2 regions of the Enterococcus sp. DIV0174 genome follow, and region 2 is predicted to be linked to the other one. Evidence: riboswitches for the same ligand, from Rfam matches in the RefSeq annotation. Region 2 holds a riboswitch; the other holds the start of a gene.
The links. Region 2 has a riboswitch for magnesium ahead of mgtA (magnesium-translocating P-type ATPase). Riboswitches for the same ligand answer to the same signal wherever they lie in the genome.
Positions count from the first base shown of each region.

Region 1: linked by a shared signal. The riboswitch ahead of IGJ93_RS05930 (FtsW/RodA/SpoVE family cell cycle protein) and the one ahead of mgtA (magnesium-translocating P-type ATPase) in region 2 are both predicted to bind magnesium.

Region 1 covers NZ_CP172881.1:1,224,488-1,228,705, forward strand. Annotated here, with positions in the region: gene IGJ93_RS05925 (FtsX-like permease family protein) at 1-898, shown strand, start outside; M-box (ykoK) riboswitch at 1,378-1,545, shown strand; gene IGJ93_RS05930 (FtsW/RodA/SpoVE family cell cycle protein) at 1,661-2,809, shown strand; gene IGJ93_RS05935 (FtsW/RodA/SpoVE family cell cycle protein) at 2,781-3,959, shown strand; gene IGJ93_RS05940 (phosphatase PAP2/LCP family protein) at 3,976-4,218, shown strand, end outside.
Region 2 covers NZ_CP172881.1:443,295-447,512, forward strand. Annotated here, with positions in the region: gene IGJ93_RS02165 (helix-turn-helix domain-containing protein) at 1-836, shown strand, start outside; gene ndk (nucleoside-diphosphate kinase) at 1,353-1,808, opposite strand; M-box (ykoK) riboswitch at 2,006-2,182, shown strand; gene mgtA (magnesium-translocating P-type ATPase) at 2,557-4,218, shown strand, end outside.

The sequences.
Region 1 (4,218 bases), 780 kb from region 2:
AGTCAAAGAAAGTATGAGTGTTTTTGCTGATCAAGTGAAATTTAAAAAAGAAGGGGCCAGTGATCTAAGTGCATCGTTGTACGCGTTTAAGAATACGGATCGTGCCAAGGATTATTTCACCTTGAAAAAAGCGAATAAAAAAGAAGCTGTAAAGATTACCGATGATGGCGCAGTTGTCACGGAAGGTATTGCGAAAGCTTACGATGCTAAAATAGGCAGTAATTTGACGATTCAAGATAACGAAGGAAAAAAAATGAAGATAAAGGTTAGTGGAATCGTAGAAAATTACCTTGGTAATACAATCTTTATGGATCAAAATTACTATCAAAAAGTAACTAATAAAGATTTCACTGAAAATACTGTACTCTTCAAAAGTCATGAGATGTCTTCTCAAGAGGAAGAAAAATTAGCAAATCAATTGCAAGACACTAATCAAGTGACAACAACGACTTTTATGAGTACGCAAGCAAGCAAACAAGCTTTTGCTAGTGAGAATTTACGACCAGTTGTCTTGATTTTTATCGTTTTGTCAGGCACGTTAGCTTTTGTTGTTTTGTTTAATCTGACGAACATCAATGTGTCGGAGAGGGAACGAGAGTTGGCAACAATCAAAGTTTTAGGTTTCTTTGACGGAGAAGTTACGATGTATATCATTCGAGAGAACGTTATCTTTACTCTGGTAGGCATTTTATTAGGATGCGGTGTTGGTAAGGTCTTGACCTGGTTCATTATTACGATGGCTAGTGCCGATAATATGGCTTTTCCACTTTTGATTCCGGGAATGGGTTATTTCGTTTCGGGCGCATTGACGGTCATCTTTTCTGCTATCGTGATGTTTATCACCCATAAAAAGTTAAAAGAAATTGATATGATTAGTGCTTTGAAATCGAATGAATAAAAGTAAAAAGTTTTGTAAGTAGCTATTAAGTCACTTACAAAACTTTTTTTGTAACGTAAAGTTGCGTTTAAAAAAGCAAAAATGTGTGAGTGCTGGATTGGTTATGAATGAAGGACATCAGATAAATTAATTTGATACAAAATAAATCTTTTAGGTTTTAAACAGAAGTTCATCTGCTACTTGGAAGAACTTAATCAAGTTGATAACATAAATGCAAAAAAGAATTGCCAGTTTAATTATAGGCTGCTGGACTGACAACAGTAGAAAGATACACTTTGACAGAATCAGAAGTAGCACACCTGCCTGTTCTTTTAAAGTCATTCACTACAAATTCGTCTGTTTATGGTCTCATTTTTGATCAAATATAAATTTTTTCTAAATGATTTCATAAGCAACTCTAAAGAAAATTCGTTTTTTTACGATTTATTTTGATATTCCTTGAAAAAAAAAGTAAGCTTTTTATGAAATTAAATAAATATAAGTAAACTTGTTAGGTGAGGCTCCTAAACAAACACAGGCTATTGCGCAGAAACGTCGAAAGACGCCAATGTGTAAAATAGGAATTGTCGGATTAAGGCTTTTCATAAAATAGCTAAGAGAAATTCTTTACGTTGTTTAGTGCTAAAACTCAGACGATGAGATTAATTGTGTGGGACACCAGATTTGTTAGTTTTTTTAGCTAACGTTTGGTGTCCTTTTTTTGAGGCTATTTACTGTTTCTCTCCCGTCTTAACCAAGTGCTTAAAAAGGAGAGAGAACATTGTGAGAAAAAGAAAAACGATCGACTGGCTATTATTATTGCCCTATTTGGGAGTGAGTGTAGTCGGGCTCTTACTTGTGTTCAGTGCAAGTTCGTACAGACTGACAGCTGAGGGGCAAAATGCATTATCGCTATTTTATAAACAAGCTATTTTTATGGGGATGAGCTGGTTTGTGATTGCGGGAATCTATCGGCTAAAAAAGAAAATTTTATTAAAAGGATTCCTTGCCAAAAGTCTGCTAGGCTTGGGAATCGTTAGTTTGATTTTGGTTTATGTCATTGGCGTAAATATCAACGGAGCACAGCGATGGGTTTCATTAGCTGGTATTCAATTTCAGCCTTCTGAAATAACGAATGTAGCATTGATTCTTTATCTGGCGTATTTTTTTCGGATTGAACGGACGAAGAAGGAAATGTGGGTACCTTATGTTTTAGTTTTATTTAGTGGACTATTGATTTTATTTCAACCAAAAGTGACAGGAGCAATCATTCTTTGGGGAATCGCACTAGTAATCATTACAACAGCACAATTGCCTTATCAAGTTTCAATTGGCCTTTTTCTAGCAACAATTGCAGGAGTTGCAGTGGTAGGTGGAATGATCCTTTTTCTAGGTAATCATGATCTTTTACCAAATTTGTTCATGCATACCTATGACCGTATTCAGTTAGTGAGAGATCCATTTTTAGATCCGTATGGAAAAGGATTTCAGATGAGTAACTCCTATTATGCGTTATATAATGGTGGCTTCTTTGGTCGAGGGTTAGGAAATAGTATTACAAAAAAAGGTTATCTACCAGTGGCAGAAACAGATTTTATTTATTCGATTTTAGTAGAAGAACTGGGAATGATCGTCGGACTAATTGTTTTAGGACTTCTTTTTTTAATCATTCTTCGATTGTTTATGTTAGCAGCAAAAGAAACCAGTCAACAAATTAGTCTGATTTATTTTGGCGTTGGCACTTTGTTGCTCTTACAAACGAGTATCAATATTGCAAGTATCTTAGGGCTGATTCCGATGACTGGAATTCCACTACCGTTTATCAGTTACGGAGGAACAAGTTATTTGTTCTTATCGATTGCTTTAGGAATCTGCCTAAAATTTTCCTCGGAGGTAAGTGTAAATGATCAAGCGTTTGAGCAACGAGTTTAACTATTCTCTGTTTTTGCCGATTTTCATTTTTTATTTGATGAGTATAGGAGTGCAAGCGATAGCTGCTGATTTGGATGGGGTTGATGTCAGGCGTGTTATTCTAAAGCAAACGATTTTTTGTCTTGTCTCGTTTATCCTGCTAGTTGTCACCAGCAGGATTCCTGTATCAACCTTACTAAGATATGCACCGATTTTGTATGTGTTATCACTTGGATTAATGGCTCTCTTATACTGGTTTTATGATCCAGCAATGTATGCTTTAACAAACACAAAACGGTGGTTGCGAATTGGCTCGTTTTCTTTTCAGCCTTCTGAGTTGATGAAACTAAGTTTTATTCTTTTTATGGTACGGCTGACAGTTAGTTATGAAATGGAATGGTCTCAAAAAAATTTAACTAGAGACTTGAAAAGTGATTTGCGTTATTTAGTCAAGATTGCTATGTACAGTTTGCCAACCTTTTTGTTGATGTTTATGCAGCGAGATTTTGGAACGAGTTTAGTCTTTATTGCAATCCTAGGTGCGTTGTTTATTATTGCTGGCGTGCATTGGAAAATTTTGACGATTATTACAGGTATCGGTGCAACATTAGGTAGTACATTGTTAGTTCTGGTGTTCAGCGAATGGGGAAACAAGTTACTTTATTCCTTACATTTTAAGACCTATCAATTAGACCGTGTTCGTGCTTGGATTGATCCATTTCAATATAGTGACACGATTGCATATCAGCAAGTTCAAAGTCTTTATGCGATTGGTAGCGGTGGATTATTTGGACGTGGGATTAGCGGAATCTCTGTGTATGTGCCAGTTCGAGAATCAGATATGATCTTCACTGTAGTTGGTGAGGGCTTTGGTTTTATGGGCGCGGCATTCGTCGTTTTTCTGTATTTCTATTTGTTTTATCAAATACTTTCTGCGGCTTTGAGAACCAATAATAAAGCGAACCTTTACCTTGCAGTGGCGTTTGTTTTTGGATTGATGTTTCAAATTTTTGAAAACATCGGCGCAGCAATTGGTATTTTACCACTAACTGGGATTCCATTACCCTTTTTAAGCCAAGGCGGCACTTCGTTGATTGTGCTGGGAATTGGGCTGGGCGTCACGATGGGATTCAAGAAAAAAGAGCTTGTTATGAACAAAATAAAAGAATAAAAAGTGAGGATACTTTATGCGAAAGAAATTGTTTTTAAATAGCACTGTTGCATGGATTTTACTAATCATTGTTACAACAGGGGTTATGATGAATGCATCATGGCTTAATCATGTGGATCAAATCTTCATCCAATATCGATTACCAGACAATACTTATGTAACTGTTTTTGTAGGCATGTTAGCGAAAGTGGCAACAATTGTTCCAATGGTACTCATTTTTGGTGTAATAGCAATTTTCTTACTAAAAACGAATCGCAAA
Region 2 (4,218 bases):
TCAGTAAAAAATTAACTCAAGCTGAGTTAGCGGAGGGGATTTGTTCAAAGACATCATTAGTAAGTCTGGAAAAAGGAACAGTGAGAAAAATCGCATTTACGACATTACAAGCAATCTTGGCTCGCCTAAACGTTTCTTTGGCAGAGTATGAAGTGTTGCGACATAGATTGGAAGAACCAACAAAAAGCAAAAGAACCAGACGCCTGCTTAGTAAGGTACAAGAAGAAAATTTTGATCCGTACAAGGAAGTAGGGAACAATCGAAAACGGTTCAAGCAAACAGGAGATTTATATTACTTAGTTTTGAATATCCACATGTTTTTAAAAACAGATAGTCAACTCCAAAAAGAACTACAGTTTGAATTTTTACGCTATGAATGTAAAAAAATTGAGGATTACTTTATGCGAATACAAGAATACAGCCAATTTGAGATGACGATTCTAGCTGAATTACCCTTTTTATTTAGCGAGTCTTTCATCGAAAGTAATTATGTGAAAATCAAGAAGAGAATGCGGAATTTTTCTCTGACAAATAATCCTGATCAGTATATGGATTTGTTTTTGTTAAACTTGACTACGCATTACATTGCGAAAAAACGATTTAAAAAAGCGCGAAATGTCAATGATGATTTAGCAAGAAGCCTTGCAGCCAAAGCTAAGAACTTAATTATTTACGAAACATTAATGATGAATTATCAAAAACAACTGATTCTTGTTGGATTGGGTGAGTTGATTGATGAGGATGAATGCAATCAACTGTTTTCTGTTTTGGAGTATAGCTTGGGGAGAGAGCAACGTAGGCAGTTGGAAGAGCAATTTCGTGTGCTTTTGCCATAAAAAAGGTTGTGGCTCCAAGCGGTCAGCTTCAAGCAATAAGGATGCTTTTCTAAAAATAGTTTCTCATATTTTTATGAAAAGAGGACTTATTGCCGAAGGAGTTGCTAGGGAACACCGTGAATAGAGGTTGTGGCTTCAAGCGATCAGCTCAAAAAAAATAATGAGCAACTGACAAAAATAGCTTTTCATGTTTTTGGACAGTTATGAATTATTTTGAGGACATCTAGAAGAAGGTTGTGATGCAAAATACTTAGCCCAGAGAAGATAGTGAACAGGCACTCAAAATTGTACTTTATATTTTACAATAGGTTCAAGTTATCAGAAGAACGAATGATCGACTAACTGTAGGAGGGCGCAATTATTTAAGAAAATGTTACTTACATAGATTATTTTGAGAAGTCATTTTAATGGATTTTTATTGGAGAAAAAGCATTGTTGAATGACGCCAATCAGCAGTTAGTTGTGGAAAAATAAAAAAAGCTAGAAGTAGAATATCCTAGCTTTTGATAGCGTGTTTTAAGATGGTAAACTGCTGCTTTCTAGCACAGCTTCCTGTTCATATTGATAATGTGCTGGTGGGAAGAATCGAGCAATCTCATTTTTTGAAGCATCACGAGAATCAGAAGCATGGATAATGTTTGCTGTTCCAGGAACTGCAAAATCTCCGCGAATCGTTCCGGGCAGTGCATCCACAGCCTTGGTTGCGCCAACCATTTTCCGGACGATATCAATGACATCATCGCCCTCTAGTACAAGATAAACAACAGGTCCAGAGATCATGTAGTCGATTAACTCTTGAAAAAAGCTACGACCAGCTAAGTGTTGATAGTGTTCTTTGGCAAGTTCTGGAGTCATTGTTGCTAGTTTCATGTCAACGATTGTTAGCCCTTTTTCTTCAAATCGTTGAATAATGCGGCCAATTAGATGTCGACGGACACCATCTGGTTTGATAATCACAAGCGTGTGTTCCATAAAGATCACTCCTTTTGTCCATTACTATAATTTTATTATAGTAATGGAAAGCTTTTATGACAAATGAAATTCGAAAAAACATTTTTTTGTTAAATAAATTAAAAAATGAATACGCTTTATTTAGGAAAAAAGGAAAAATTTGAGAAATAGATTTGACATTTCTGTAAATCGTTGTTACAGTAACCACTGGAAAACTAAATAAGATTTGTTAGGTGAGGCTCCTATACAAACACAGGCTACTGCCCAAAAATGTCGAGAGACGCCAATGGGTAGAACAGGAATTGTCGATCTAAGGCTTTTCATAAGGTAGCTAAAGGCAGAGGTATTTGCTTTTTACGTTGTATAGTGTCAAAACTCAACGATGAGATCGAAATAGCTTCTTTTTGCTGTGCTTATTTCAACCTTTCGCTGAGTTTTTGGTGGAAGGTTTTTTTGTTGCCAACCTAACAGTTTAAATTTTAGTAATCCGGCAAAGTAAGGGAGCTGATTTTTGTTGGGACATTGATGCGACAAGTACGAGTGAATTTTTGTAAGGAAAAAGAACAGATTTATGAAAGCATAAAGGAGATGAGAACAAATGGATGACAGTTTACCGAAACCGAGGGGATTAGAGAAAAGTAAAAGTTTGCTGAAACTATTATCTATCTGTTTTCAGCCCACTTATGTAAAAATGCTTCTCTCTTGACCCGAAAAATACGAAAAACAAAATTGTAAAAGTTTGTTTTTCTGATACAAGGGAGAGAATACAATGGAAAAAAAGAAAGATACGCAAAAATTATATGCAAATTTTGCACAAAAAAGCGAACGCGCATTATTTGACTTGTTCCATAGCAGTGAAAAAGGAATGAGCACAGAACAAATCGAACAATCAAAAGAAGTCTATGGAGATAACACGATTTCATATGGAAAGAAAACACCTTTTTTAATTGAAGTGTTGAAGGCTTATATTACACCATTTACCTTAGTATTGATTGCTTTAGGGATTATTTCGTTTATTACAGAGTATTTACTACCAGCTCCAGGTGAGAAGGATCTATTCGGTGTAATTATTATTTTTAGTATGGTAATTGTGAGTGGCACAATGACTTTGATTCAATCAGTTCGTTCAAACCAAGCAGCTGAAAAATTAAAATCATTAGTAAAAGTGACCGCTGCAGTAAAACGTCAAGGCAAATACGAAGAGATTCCAATGGAAGAAATCGTCTGTGGTGACTTGGTTCGATTATCTGCAGGCGATATGATTCCGGCAGATATGCGATTGCTTTCTGCAAAAGATTTATTTATTTCTCAAGCAGCTTTGACAGGTGAAAGCTATCCTGTTGAAAAGAATGCCGTAGTTGCGATAGATGGGAATAAGAATGAAACAAGCTATGAAAACCTAGCGTTTATGGGAAGTAATGTAATTAGCGGAAGTGCCACAGGAATTATCGTAGCTGTGGGAAATCAAACTTTGTTTGGTCATGTAGCACAAACGTTATCTGAAAAACCAATTAAATCCAACTTTGAATTAGGTATCCATAAAACATCTATGTTATTGATCAAGTTCATGGCTTTGATGGCACCCACAGTGATTGTCATTAATGGATTAACTAAAGGAGATTGGCTAGAAGCTTTCTTATTTGGATTGTCTGTTGCAGTCGGTCTAACGCCAGAAATGTTACCAATGATTGTTACGACGAACTTGGTTAAAGGCGCTAGTGTGATGGCAAAAAAAGGGACAGTTATCAAAAATTTGAGTGCGATTCAAAACTTTGGCGCAATTGATGTTTTATGTACTGATAAAACAGGAACGTTAACTCAAGATAAAATTATCTTAGAATACCACATGAATTGTGAAGGCGCTGAAGACGATCGGGTATTACGCCATGCGTATTTAAACAGTTATTATCAAACAGGTTTGAAAAATTTACTTGATGTCGCGATTATTGACGAAGCTGAAGAAACCCTTGATACAACCAACACGCGTTACAGAAAAATAGATGAGATTCCATTTGATTTTGAACGTCGTCGCATGAGTGTCGTCGTAGAAGATGTGACAGGCAAGACACAAATGATTACCAAAGGCGCGATTGAAGAAATGTTGAGCATTTCTAAGTTTATTGACTTAGAAGGAGAAGTTACACCTTTAACGAAGGAAAGAAAACAGGAAGTTTTAGAAAAGGTAACAGCGCTTAATGAAGATGGATTACGTGTAATTGGTGTAGCCCAAAAAACAAATCCTAGTGTAGTTGGAGAATTCTCAGTCAAAGATGAATCAGACATGGTGTTGATTGGTTACTTAGCGTTCCTTGATCCACCAAAAGAAACAACGAAACAAGCATTGCAAGCATTGAAAGATCACGGAGTGGCTGTTAAAGTGTTGACTGGAGATAACGAATTAGTAACACGTTCTGTTTGTCGTCAAGTTGGC